DNA from 2 places in the Neptuniibacter halophilus genome. Region 1 is predicted to be linked to the other one. Evidence: predicted binding sites of a transcription regulator. Region 1 holds the regulator's gene; the other holds the start of a gene.
What was found. Region 1 encodes FliA, which starts transcription of late flagellar genes. Its sites were predicted from a motif close to CTAAAGTTNNNNNNNNNNCNGCCGATA; they were not measured.
Positions count from the first base shown of each region.

Region 2: a site for FliA is predicted at 3,597-3,623, ahead of QUD59_RS16520 (DUF5610 domain-containing protein). Genes of this name have one in related genera too.

Region 1 is NZ_AP027292.1:1,023,607-1,028,449, reverse strand. It holds gene flhF (flagellar biosynthesis GTPase FlhF) at 1-2, shown strand, start outside; gene QUD59_RS04815 (MinD/ParA family protein) at 17-844, shown strand; gene QUD59_RS04810 (RNA polymerase sigma factor FliA) at 856-1,566, shown strand; gene cheY (chemotaxis response regulator CheY) at 1,661-2,032, shown strand; gene QUD59_RS04800 (protein phosphatase CheZ) at 2,051-2,848, shown strand; gene QUD59_RS04795 (chemotaxis protein CheA) at 2,861-4,843, shown strand, end outside.
Region 2 is NZ_AP027292.1:3,522,277-3,527,119, reverse strand. It holds gene QUD59_RS16535 (serine/threonine protein kinase) at 1-783, opposite strand, end outside; gene QUD59_RS16530 (DUF2058 domain-containing protein) at 955-1,512, shown strand; gene QUD59_RS16525 (monovalent cation:proton antiporter family protein) at 1,543-3,528, shown strand; gene QUD59_RS16520 (DUF5610 domain-containing protein) at 3,690-4,832, shown strand.

The DNA.
Region 1 (4,843 bases):
GAGAGCAGGAAAAGATATGAATCAGCATAAACCCGTTAAAGTCATCGCCGTGACCGGCGGTAAGGGTGGGGTAGGTAAAACCAATGTCTCGGTTAATCTGGCGCTGGCGCTGGGGGATCTGGGGCAGCGCTCCATACTGATGGATGCCGATCTGGGGCTGGCCAACGTCGATGTAATGCTGGGGCTGCGGCCGAAGCGAACCATCGCAGATGTGCTCAATGGTGACTGCGGATTAAAGGATATTCTGCTGGAGGTTGATGATTACCTGAGCATTGTCCCGGCGTCTTCCGGTACTCAGGAGATGACCTCGCTCTCTGCACATGAACATGCTGAATTGATCCATGCTTTCAATCAGGTTGCTGATGATATTGATGTTCTGATCATTGATACGGCGGCCGGTATTTCCGAATCTGTAGTCAGTTTTGTGAAAGCTGCGCAGGAAGTTCTGGTGGTTGTTTGTGACGAACCCACCTCAATTACCGACGCATATGCTTTAATAAAACTGCTAAACAGAGATTATAAGATGACCCGTTTCCGGGTTCTTGCGAATATGGTTCGCAGTGAACAGGAAGGTCGTAACATGTTTGGTAAGCTGCTGACCGTGACAGACAGGTTTCTGGATGTAACACTTCAATATGTAGGGTCAATCCCTTATGATGAAAACGTTCGTAAAGCCGTTCAGCGTCAAGTAGCTGTTTTAAAAGCGTTTCCAAAGAGCAAAGTCTCCTTGGCATATCGTCAGTTAGCGAATAAAGTAAACGGATGGCCGGTCCAGTCCGTGCCCCGTGGTCATTTGGAGTTTTTTGTTGAACGGCTCGTTCAGGGAGTGAGTTCAACAGATTAAATAGAGGCAGTATGTACAACCAGCTGCAATTACAGTCGAGTGAAGAGCTGATCGAGCAGTATGCGCCTCTGGTTAAACGCATTGCCCATCATCTGCTGGCTCGTTTGCCGGCAACGGTATTGCTGGATGATCTCATACAGGCCGGAATGATTGGTCTGCTGGAAGCCGCCGGAAAGTACGACGCTTCCAAAGGGGCCAGTTTTGAAACTTATGCAGGGATCCGCATTCGTGGTTCCATCATTGATGAGGTGCGCCGGGGGGATTGGACTCCCCGTTCTGTGCATCGCAACAGCCGACGTGTCACCGAAGCCATTCAACAGGTTGAAGGGCGAACTGGCAGAGATGCATCGGATGCTGAAGTCGCCAGAGAGATGGGGATCAGCGTCGATGAATATCATAATCTGCTGCGCGATTCTCTGGATAGCCGGCTGTTCAGTTTTGAAGAGTTAATCAGTCCTCAGGATGAGGGGCCCGGTGAATCATTTGCTAATGATGACCCGGGGCCAAATCAGAATTTTGAGCGTGAAGCGTTTTTAAAAGCGCTAAGTACGGCTATAAATAATTTACCGGAAAGAGAAAAGTTGGTGCTTGCGCTCTATTATGATGAAGAGCTCAACCTGAAAGAGATAGGCCAGATATTAGGGGTGAGTGAATCTCGTGTTAGTCAGATTCACAGCCAGGCGGCTTTGCGATTGAGATCAAGGCTAAGTGACTGGCAGTAAAAAAAGGGTTGACCCGACTCAACGTAATTGCGGTAATTAGGTGTAGACTCAATGAGTTGCGTAGTTCTAACGGGAGGTCGTCTTGAATAAAGACATGAAAATTCTTGTAGTGGATGATTTCTCCACCATGAGACGCATAATCAAAAATTTGTTGCGCGATCTGGGTATGACCAATGTTGAGGAAGCAGATGACGGCCAGACCGCATTGCCTATCCTCAAACAGGGGGGTATCGATTTTCTGGTTACTGACTGGAATATGCCGGGCATGACCGGTATCGACCTTTTGAAAGAGGTGCGTTCCGATCCGAATCTGGCGCATATGCCGGTACTTATGGTTACGGCTGAGGCGAAGAAAGAGCAGATTATCGCCGCTGCGCAGGCCGGGGTTAATGGCTATGTAGTCAAACCGTTCACCGCGGCTGTCTTGAAAGAGAAAATTGACAAAATTTTCGAGCGCCTGGGTTAAAGAATAAGGTCGGTAGTAATGATTTCAGGAACAGGCAAAGGGTTGGGACACTTCGAAATGGAATTGCAGTTGAAGGCTCAGGAATTGGTTTCTGTGCTCAACGAGGGCAATCTGTCTGATGCAATGGACATCATTCAGGATCTGCACGAATTCCGCCACAAAACCTTCTTCAGTGAAGTAGGCCACCTGACCAGGGGGCTGCATGAGGCGATCAAAGCCTTCTCCCATGAGTTGGGTAGCAGCCTTGATGTGGGAGATGAGTCTGTCCCCGATCATACGGATGCTGCTGACCGTCTGAACTACGTCATCGAAGTTACTGAAAAAAATGCGCATGAAACCATGGACAGGGTGGATAAGGCCCTGACTCTGGTGGACAACCTTGATGTCCAGAGCGAACGCTTTAAAGACCTGCTGCTTCTGGTGGGGCAGTTGGAGAAAGAACACTCAACCCTGGCCGGGGTGTTTGACCGGACCTGTGCGTTGAAAGAAGAATCCGAAAACACCATTGCTACCCTGCGTACCGAGTTGACCGATATCGTCGTGTCACAGAGCTATCAGGACATTACCGGGCAATTGATCCGCCGGGTAATTAATCTGGTTACCAATGTCGAGACTCACCTGGTCAGCCTGATGGAGATGGCTGCCAAGGTCGAACGGTTGTCTGGCATTGAAGTGCTGGAAGCAGATGAAGAAGAAAAACAGGCCAATAAAAAGAATCCTATTCAGGCTGAGGGTCCTCAGGTCAATAAGGAGGCGGCTGACGTGGTCAGCAGTCAGGACGAAGTTGATGACCTGCTATCCAGTCTGGGTTTTTAAGAGGAGCGCCATATGAGTTTGGATGTGGATCAGGAGATTCTTGAGGACTTTCTTGTCGAGGCAGGAGAGATTCTTGAGCAATTATCCGAACAGCTGGTTGATCTGGAGCAGCGTCCGGATGACAGCGATCTGCTCAATGCAATTTTCCGCGGCTTCCACACGGTAAAAGGCGGCGCGGGATTCCTGCAGCTTGATCCGATGGTGGATTGCTGCCACAAGGCGGAAAACCTCTTTGATATGCTGCGTAACCGGGAAATTACGGTTACACCTGAGCTGATGGATGTCGTATTGCAGGCTCTGGATACCGTCAACGTGATGTTTGATGCGGTACGCAGTGGTGTCGAGCCGGATAACGCTGATCCGGAACTGATTCAGGCGCTGATTAACTTTTCAACAGGTAATGTGCCGGCTGCACAGCCTGTAGCGCCCGCACCTGCTCCGGCAGCGCCACCTCAGGCGGCTCCTGCTGCCGATAAGAGCCATGATGAATTCGACCTGTTGCTCGGTGATATGGAGGATTCGGCGGGTGCTGACGTGCCTGCGGCCGAAGCCGGTGATGACCTGATTACGGAAGATGAATTTGAATCGCTGCTCGATGAGCTGCACGGCCCTGGTAAAGGGCCGGGCAATGAAAATCAGGCGCCTGCAGAACCTGAACCTGCCGCGGCTGCCGCTGGCGGTCAGGATCTGATCACAGAAGATGAATTCGAAGCCCTGCTGGATGAGCTTCAGGCTCAGGGTAAAGGGGCGTTCGGTGCGCCTTCTGCTCCCGCTCCGGCGGCACCCGTGGCTGCACCTGCGCCGGCACCGGTCGCCGCAGCACCTGCGCCGGCTCCAGTAGCGCCAGCACCGGCCCCTGCGGCCGCAGCGGAAGTTGTTTCCGAGCAGGCGACCGCTGCAGCAGTTAAAGCCGCACATCAGCAAGCCAAGCCTCAGGCTGAGAGCAATGTCAGGGTTGATACCCGTCTGCTCGATAAGATCATGAACATGGTCGGTGAGCTGGTACTGGTGCGTAACCGTCTTGTGCGTCTGGGGGTCACCCGCGAAGATGAAGAGATGGCCAAGGCACTGGGCACGCTGGATATGGTAACCGCCGATCTGCAGATGTCGGTGATGAAAACCCGTATGCAGCCGGTGAAAAAAGTCTTTGGTCGTTTTCCGCGCCTGATTCGTGACCTGTCCCGAAATCTGAAGAAAGAGATTCGTCTGGAACTGCGCGGTGAAGAGACCGATCTGGATAAAAACCTGGTTGAGGCGCTCGCTGACCCGTTGATTCACCTTGTGCGAAATGCGGTGGATCACGGTATTGAAGCCCCTGATGCCCGTGAAGCGGCGGGTAAGCCCCGTGAAGGTCATGTGCTGTTGTCCGCTGAGCAGGAAGGGGATCATATCCTGCTGGTCATTCAGGATGATGGTGCCGGTATGGACGCGGAAAAACTGCGTAATCTGGCCATTGAGCGTGGCATGATGGATGCCGAAGCTGCCCGACGCCTGACAGAACAGGAATGCTTCAACCTGATTTTTGCTGCCGGTTTCTCAACCAAGAAAGAGATCTCCGACGTGTCCGGCCGTGGTGTTGGCATGGATGTGGTGAAAACCAAAATTACTCAGCTCAATGGTACGCTGAATATCGACTCTGTGGTCGGTCAGGGTTCACGGATTGCGATCCAGGTGCCTCTGACACTGGCGATCATGCCTACGCTGATGGTTATTCTGGAAGATCAGGCGTTTGCGTTGCCGCTGGTGAATGTAAACGAAATCTTTAATCTGGATCTGACCAAAACCAACATCGTAGATGGTCAGCAGGTGATTATCGTACGGGATCAGGCATTGCCACTGTTCCACCTGAAACGCTGGCTGATCGATGGTCAGCAGGGTGCGGATCTGCCGGAGCAGGGACACGTTGTGATCGTAACGGTTGGCACCCAGCGCGTTGGCTTTGTGGTGGATCAACTGGTGGGTCAGGAAGAGGTTGTGATCAAGCCTCTGGGTACT
Region 2 (4,843 bases), 1.4 Mb from region 1:
GTGAAATTCATTGTAGCCATCGACAATCTCCGCCAACTGACAGGTCTGATCATGGCGGTTCCCGGAGAGCAACATCCAGATATCCTGCATCGCAGGCGCCATTCTGGCGTCATCAAAGTCGACAAAATGAGGGGCATCATCCCGCCATAACATATTCCCGGAATGGCAATCGCCGTGAACCCGGATCATCGGCAGGTCACGACAACTGTGGAGAATCTCGTCCACCGCCTGCAGCAGATCCTTTGCTACCGAATCATATGCGGGTTTCAGCGCTTTGGGTATAAACTGCTCACTGAGCAGGGCAAAACTATCATGGCCGAAGCTCTGACTGGTCAGCGCGGGCCGATGCTCGAAAGGCCGACTGCTGCCCACCCTGTGCATCCGTCCCAGCAAACGACCGAGGATAAACAGGTTATCCATATTATCCAGTTCAGGGGCATGCCCCCCGCGACGCGGAAACAGTGCAAACATAAACCCTTCATAGTCAAACAGGGTCTCGCCTGCAGAATTACTCAGCGGTGTCACCACCGGCAACTCCTGTTCCGCCAGTTCCATACTGAACTGGTGCTCCTCCAGTATCTGCTCCCGGCTCCAGCGTTGTGGCCGGTAGAACTTGGCGATCAGCGGCTCCTGCTCTTCGATTCCGACCTGATAGACCCGGTTCTCGTAGCTGTTGAGGGGAAACGTCCTGCCATCGCACCAAAAACCCTGTGTCTCAACCGCATCCATCAGAAAAGACGGGGTCAGGCGTTCAAACGGGTGGCTGAGCTGCTGTTCAGACATGAAGGTGTCATCCTTAATTCAACGGGCCGTGCAGAGTACGCCTAAGCTCTCCCGGCTGCAAGCCGACAAAAATGGCTGACTGAAATCGGGCGAATCATTCCGGTCCGGGGCTCGGTTTTGGTATAGTGGCGGCCATCATCTCTTTTATACCTTTAGCAGCACGAGAACATTATGTCAGGTTCACTGAAAGACCAGCTACTCAACATCGGCCTGGTCGACAAGAAGAAGGCCAAACAGGCAGATACAGAAAAACGAAAACAGAAAAAGCAGGCGAATAAGGCCCGTAAATCCGGTCAGTCCGTCGTTGATGAGCGCGCAGTCAAGCAGCAGGCGCTGGAGCAGCAGCGTCAGGAAAAACAGGCCAGGGACCGTGAACTGAATAAGCAGCGTGACGAAGAGCGTCGTAATCGCGAAATCGAAGCACAGTGCCGCCAGATGATCACTCAGCAGCAATTGACATTACCCGCCGATGCCGAGGTCGCCTACAATTTTGTTTATGAGAAGAAGGTGAAAACCCTCTATGTCACCGATAAGCTTCAGGCCCAGTTGATACGGGGTCAGGTGGCCATTGCCGTGCTCGAGGACAAGTTCTATCTGATACCGGATAAATTTGCCGAAAAGATCGAGCAGCGGCTTCCGGAGTATGTGATCCGGGTACAACCGGAAGAAGAACCGGATGAGGATGATCCATACGCGGATTATAAGATTCCGGACGACCTGATGTGGTAATCCGGTCACAACCGTAACAAGGGAGCGGCGATGTCACAGGGTTTCTTTGAGCAGTTTCTGATTATCCTCTGCTGTGCTGTGATCGCCACCACCCTGTTTCGCCGCATTGGCCTTCCGCCTTTGCTCGCCTATCTCGGCGTAGGCGCCCTGCTCGGTCCATACAGCTTCGCGCTGGTTGAAGACAGCGACAGTATCGCTCTGCTCAGTGAGCTTGGGGTTGTGTTCCTGCTGTTTATGCTCGGGCTTGAGTTTTCTGCCTCGCGCATGATCGCCATGCGTCGCACGGTATTCGGGCTGGGCAGTCTGCAGGTGATCATCACTGCCTGCTGTCTGATCGGAATCGGCTTTCTTTTCGATCTGCCTTTAATCACGACCATCGTCATTGCCGGCGCGCTCTCGCTCTCCTCCACGGCGATCGTCAGCCGCGAGCTGATCCGGCGTGATGAACTGGGCAGTACCCACGGCCAGCTTTCCGTCGGCATCCTGATCTTTCAGGATCTGGCGGCGGTGTTCTTTCTGATCATCGTACCGACCATGGGGAACAGCAGTGAATTTCCGGCTGACAGCACCCAGCTAGCCCTGCTGCTGCTCGAAGGTTCAACCCTGCTTATTGTGCTGTTGCTGGTCGGGCATATCCTGATGCCCATACTGTTTCACGAGTCAGCCAGAAGTGGCTCCAGCGATGTGTTTGTGCTGACATCTCTGGCAGCCACACTGCTTGCGGCCTGGCTGACCCACACCGCCGGATTATCGATGGCACTGGGCGGGTTTATTGCTGGCATGATGCTGGGTGAGAGCCACTACCGGTATCAGTTGGAAGCGGATATACGTCCGTTCCGCGATGTTCTGCTGGGGCTTTTTTTCGTCTCCGTAGGGATGCAACTCGACCTGCAGGCGCTGCTGCTCAACGGACACTGGGTGCTGATCTTTACAGTGGGCCTGATTTTGCTGAAAACCCTGATCATCACGCTACTGGGCAGTTTAATGCATAAAGACCCGGCCAGCTCACTACGTGCTGGCCTGAGCCTGAGTCAGGGGGGCGAATTTGGTTTTGCCCTGCTGGCGCTGGCGCTGAGCAGTGATCTGATCAGCTCTGAAATCAATGCAATCATCGTCTCCACTATTATCAGCAGTATGATCATTACACCGATCCTGATGAATCATACCGAGCAACTCAGCCGCCTGCTGCACCGTAAACCGGCCATCAGTCCGAAAACGAATACCCTTTCCAATACACCCCAGACCACTGCGCCGCTCAGCGGGCATGTGATCATCTGTGGTTTCGGCCGGGTCGGACAGGTGATCGCCCGGTTCCTGAATCGATCAGGAATTGCCTATATCATTGTTGACAGTGATCCGCTCAGAGTGTCGGAAGCCGCAACCGCGGGCGAACATATCTGTTTTGGTGATGCCCGTCGCGATGACCTGCTCGACACCCTGAGCGCAGCCGATGCACGGATGGTTGTCCTCAGCTTTCCCGACCCGGATATTTCACTGACTGCGCTGCAGAATATCCGCCGTCGCTATCCGGAACTGCCGGTACTGGTCAGAACCCGCGATGACCGGCAACTGGAGGAACTTCAGCAGGCGGGCGCGAGTATGGTGATTCCGGAAACGCTCGAAGCCAGCCTGATCATCTGCTCTCAGGCGTTAACGCTGCTCGATGTCGAACCGGAAAAGATCCGGCAGCAGCTCGATCAGATACGAGCTGAGCATTACCAGTTACTGCATGGTTATTATCATGGCCAGACATCTGAAAAGTTTGACAGCAGCGGCAATATGAAAGAAATTCTCCATCCAGTCAGCCTTGGCCCGCACAGTTACGCTCAGGGCCGAAGCCTGCAGGCTGTGGCACTCAGGCGCTATCAGGTCAGAGTTGTCATGATTCGCCGTGATTCCCGCTCCGAACAAAATCCCGGGCCGAAAGTGCGCCTGCAAAGTGGTGATATTCTGGTGCTTCAGGGGCCTGCGGATCAGGTCGAAACGGTTGAAGCGCTGCTTCAGGACGGCCCCTGACCGACACACAAAATTTCTCCCGCTCTTTTTGGCTGCAGTTGAAACAATTTCAACTGCAGGGAATTTTATTAAAGTGTTTTCAGGCCGGGTCGATAACCCGCCTACAGTAACTTATTTCGACAATGGAGATCTGACTGATCTGCTTTGTCTGGAGGAATCCCGTGCAAGTATTATTGAGCAGCCATACAGCCTATTCCCAGATGCGCCAGGATACGCTGGTGAGCGGTGGGTTTGCTGACGGCAAGGAAAGCGGCGGTAATTCTGCATCAGCGACCGACCAGATGCTCTCCAAACTGGCTGAAAATATTCCGGGCATGAGCCTTTCAGAAATGAAGGGCCTGAATGCTGATGACTATTCACCGGAAAAAGTAGCCTCCCGGATTGCCGGTTTTGTCGCTCAGGGCCTTGAACAGGCCCGCTCCCGCGGTGCATCTGATGCAGAACTTAACCGCATGTACCAGGACGCCCTGAGTGGCGTAGAAAAAGGCTTTAAAGAAGCCACTGAAATTCTGGACGGGCTGGGAGCCCTGACCCCGGAGCTGAACTCCACTCTGGAACAAACTCAGGATCTGACCTTTGAAGCGCTGGCTGGCCTGGAGCCTGCTAATCAAACAGCGCCCGCCCGTCAGACCTCCATTGCCGCTGCAGAACGCTTCTCCCGTGCTGAATCCTTCTCCATGGATGTCATGACCCGGGAAGGTGACAAAGTGTCTATTCGCTTCTCTGCCCGGGCCAGTGAAACTGCCTCGCTGGGCGCCTATTCCGATGAAAATGGCAGCGCCATCGCTTTCGGTATGGAGCGCAGCGCAAGCAGCAACTACAGCTTCAGCGTCAAAGGTGATCTCAACGAAGAGGAGCTGGATGCACTGACAGAACTGATGCAGGATCTGAGCCTGATCGCCGACGATTTTTACGGCGGTGATATACAGGACGCTTTTGAGCAGGCAACGGAACTTGAGATGGACAAATCTCAGTTAATGAACTTGAATGTAACTATGTCCCAGTCGATGAGTTACTCGGCCGTTGCGGCATATGAACAGGTCCAGCAGATGGAGCAGCCATTGGGTAACAATGGCCGGCATCTGGGTCAGTTGATGAACAACTTTGACCGGTTTGCCAGCAGCCCAGCCCTTGGCTTCCTGCAGAACAGCACCGACTTTGGTGCCGACCTGCTGGATAATCTGATCCACCAGGATATTCGCTACAAGGACGCAGATGAAGAATCCCAGACCAGACTGGATGATAACTTCGGTGTATTACGCGACCTTATGACCCGGTTTGATCAGGACGAAGCAGACGATTAATCCCCCTTCTT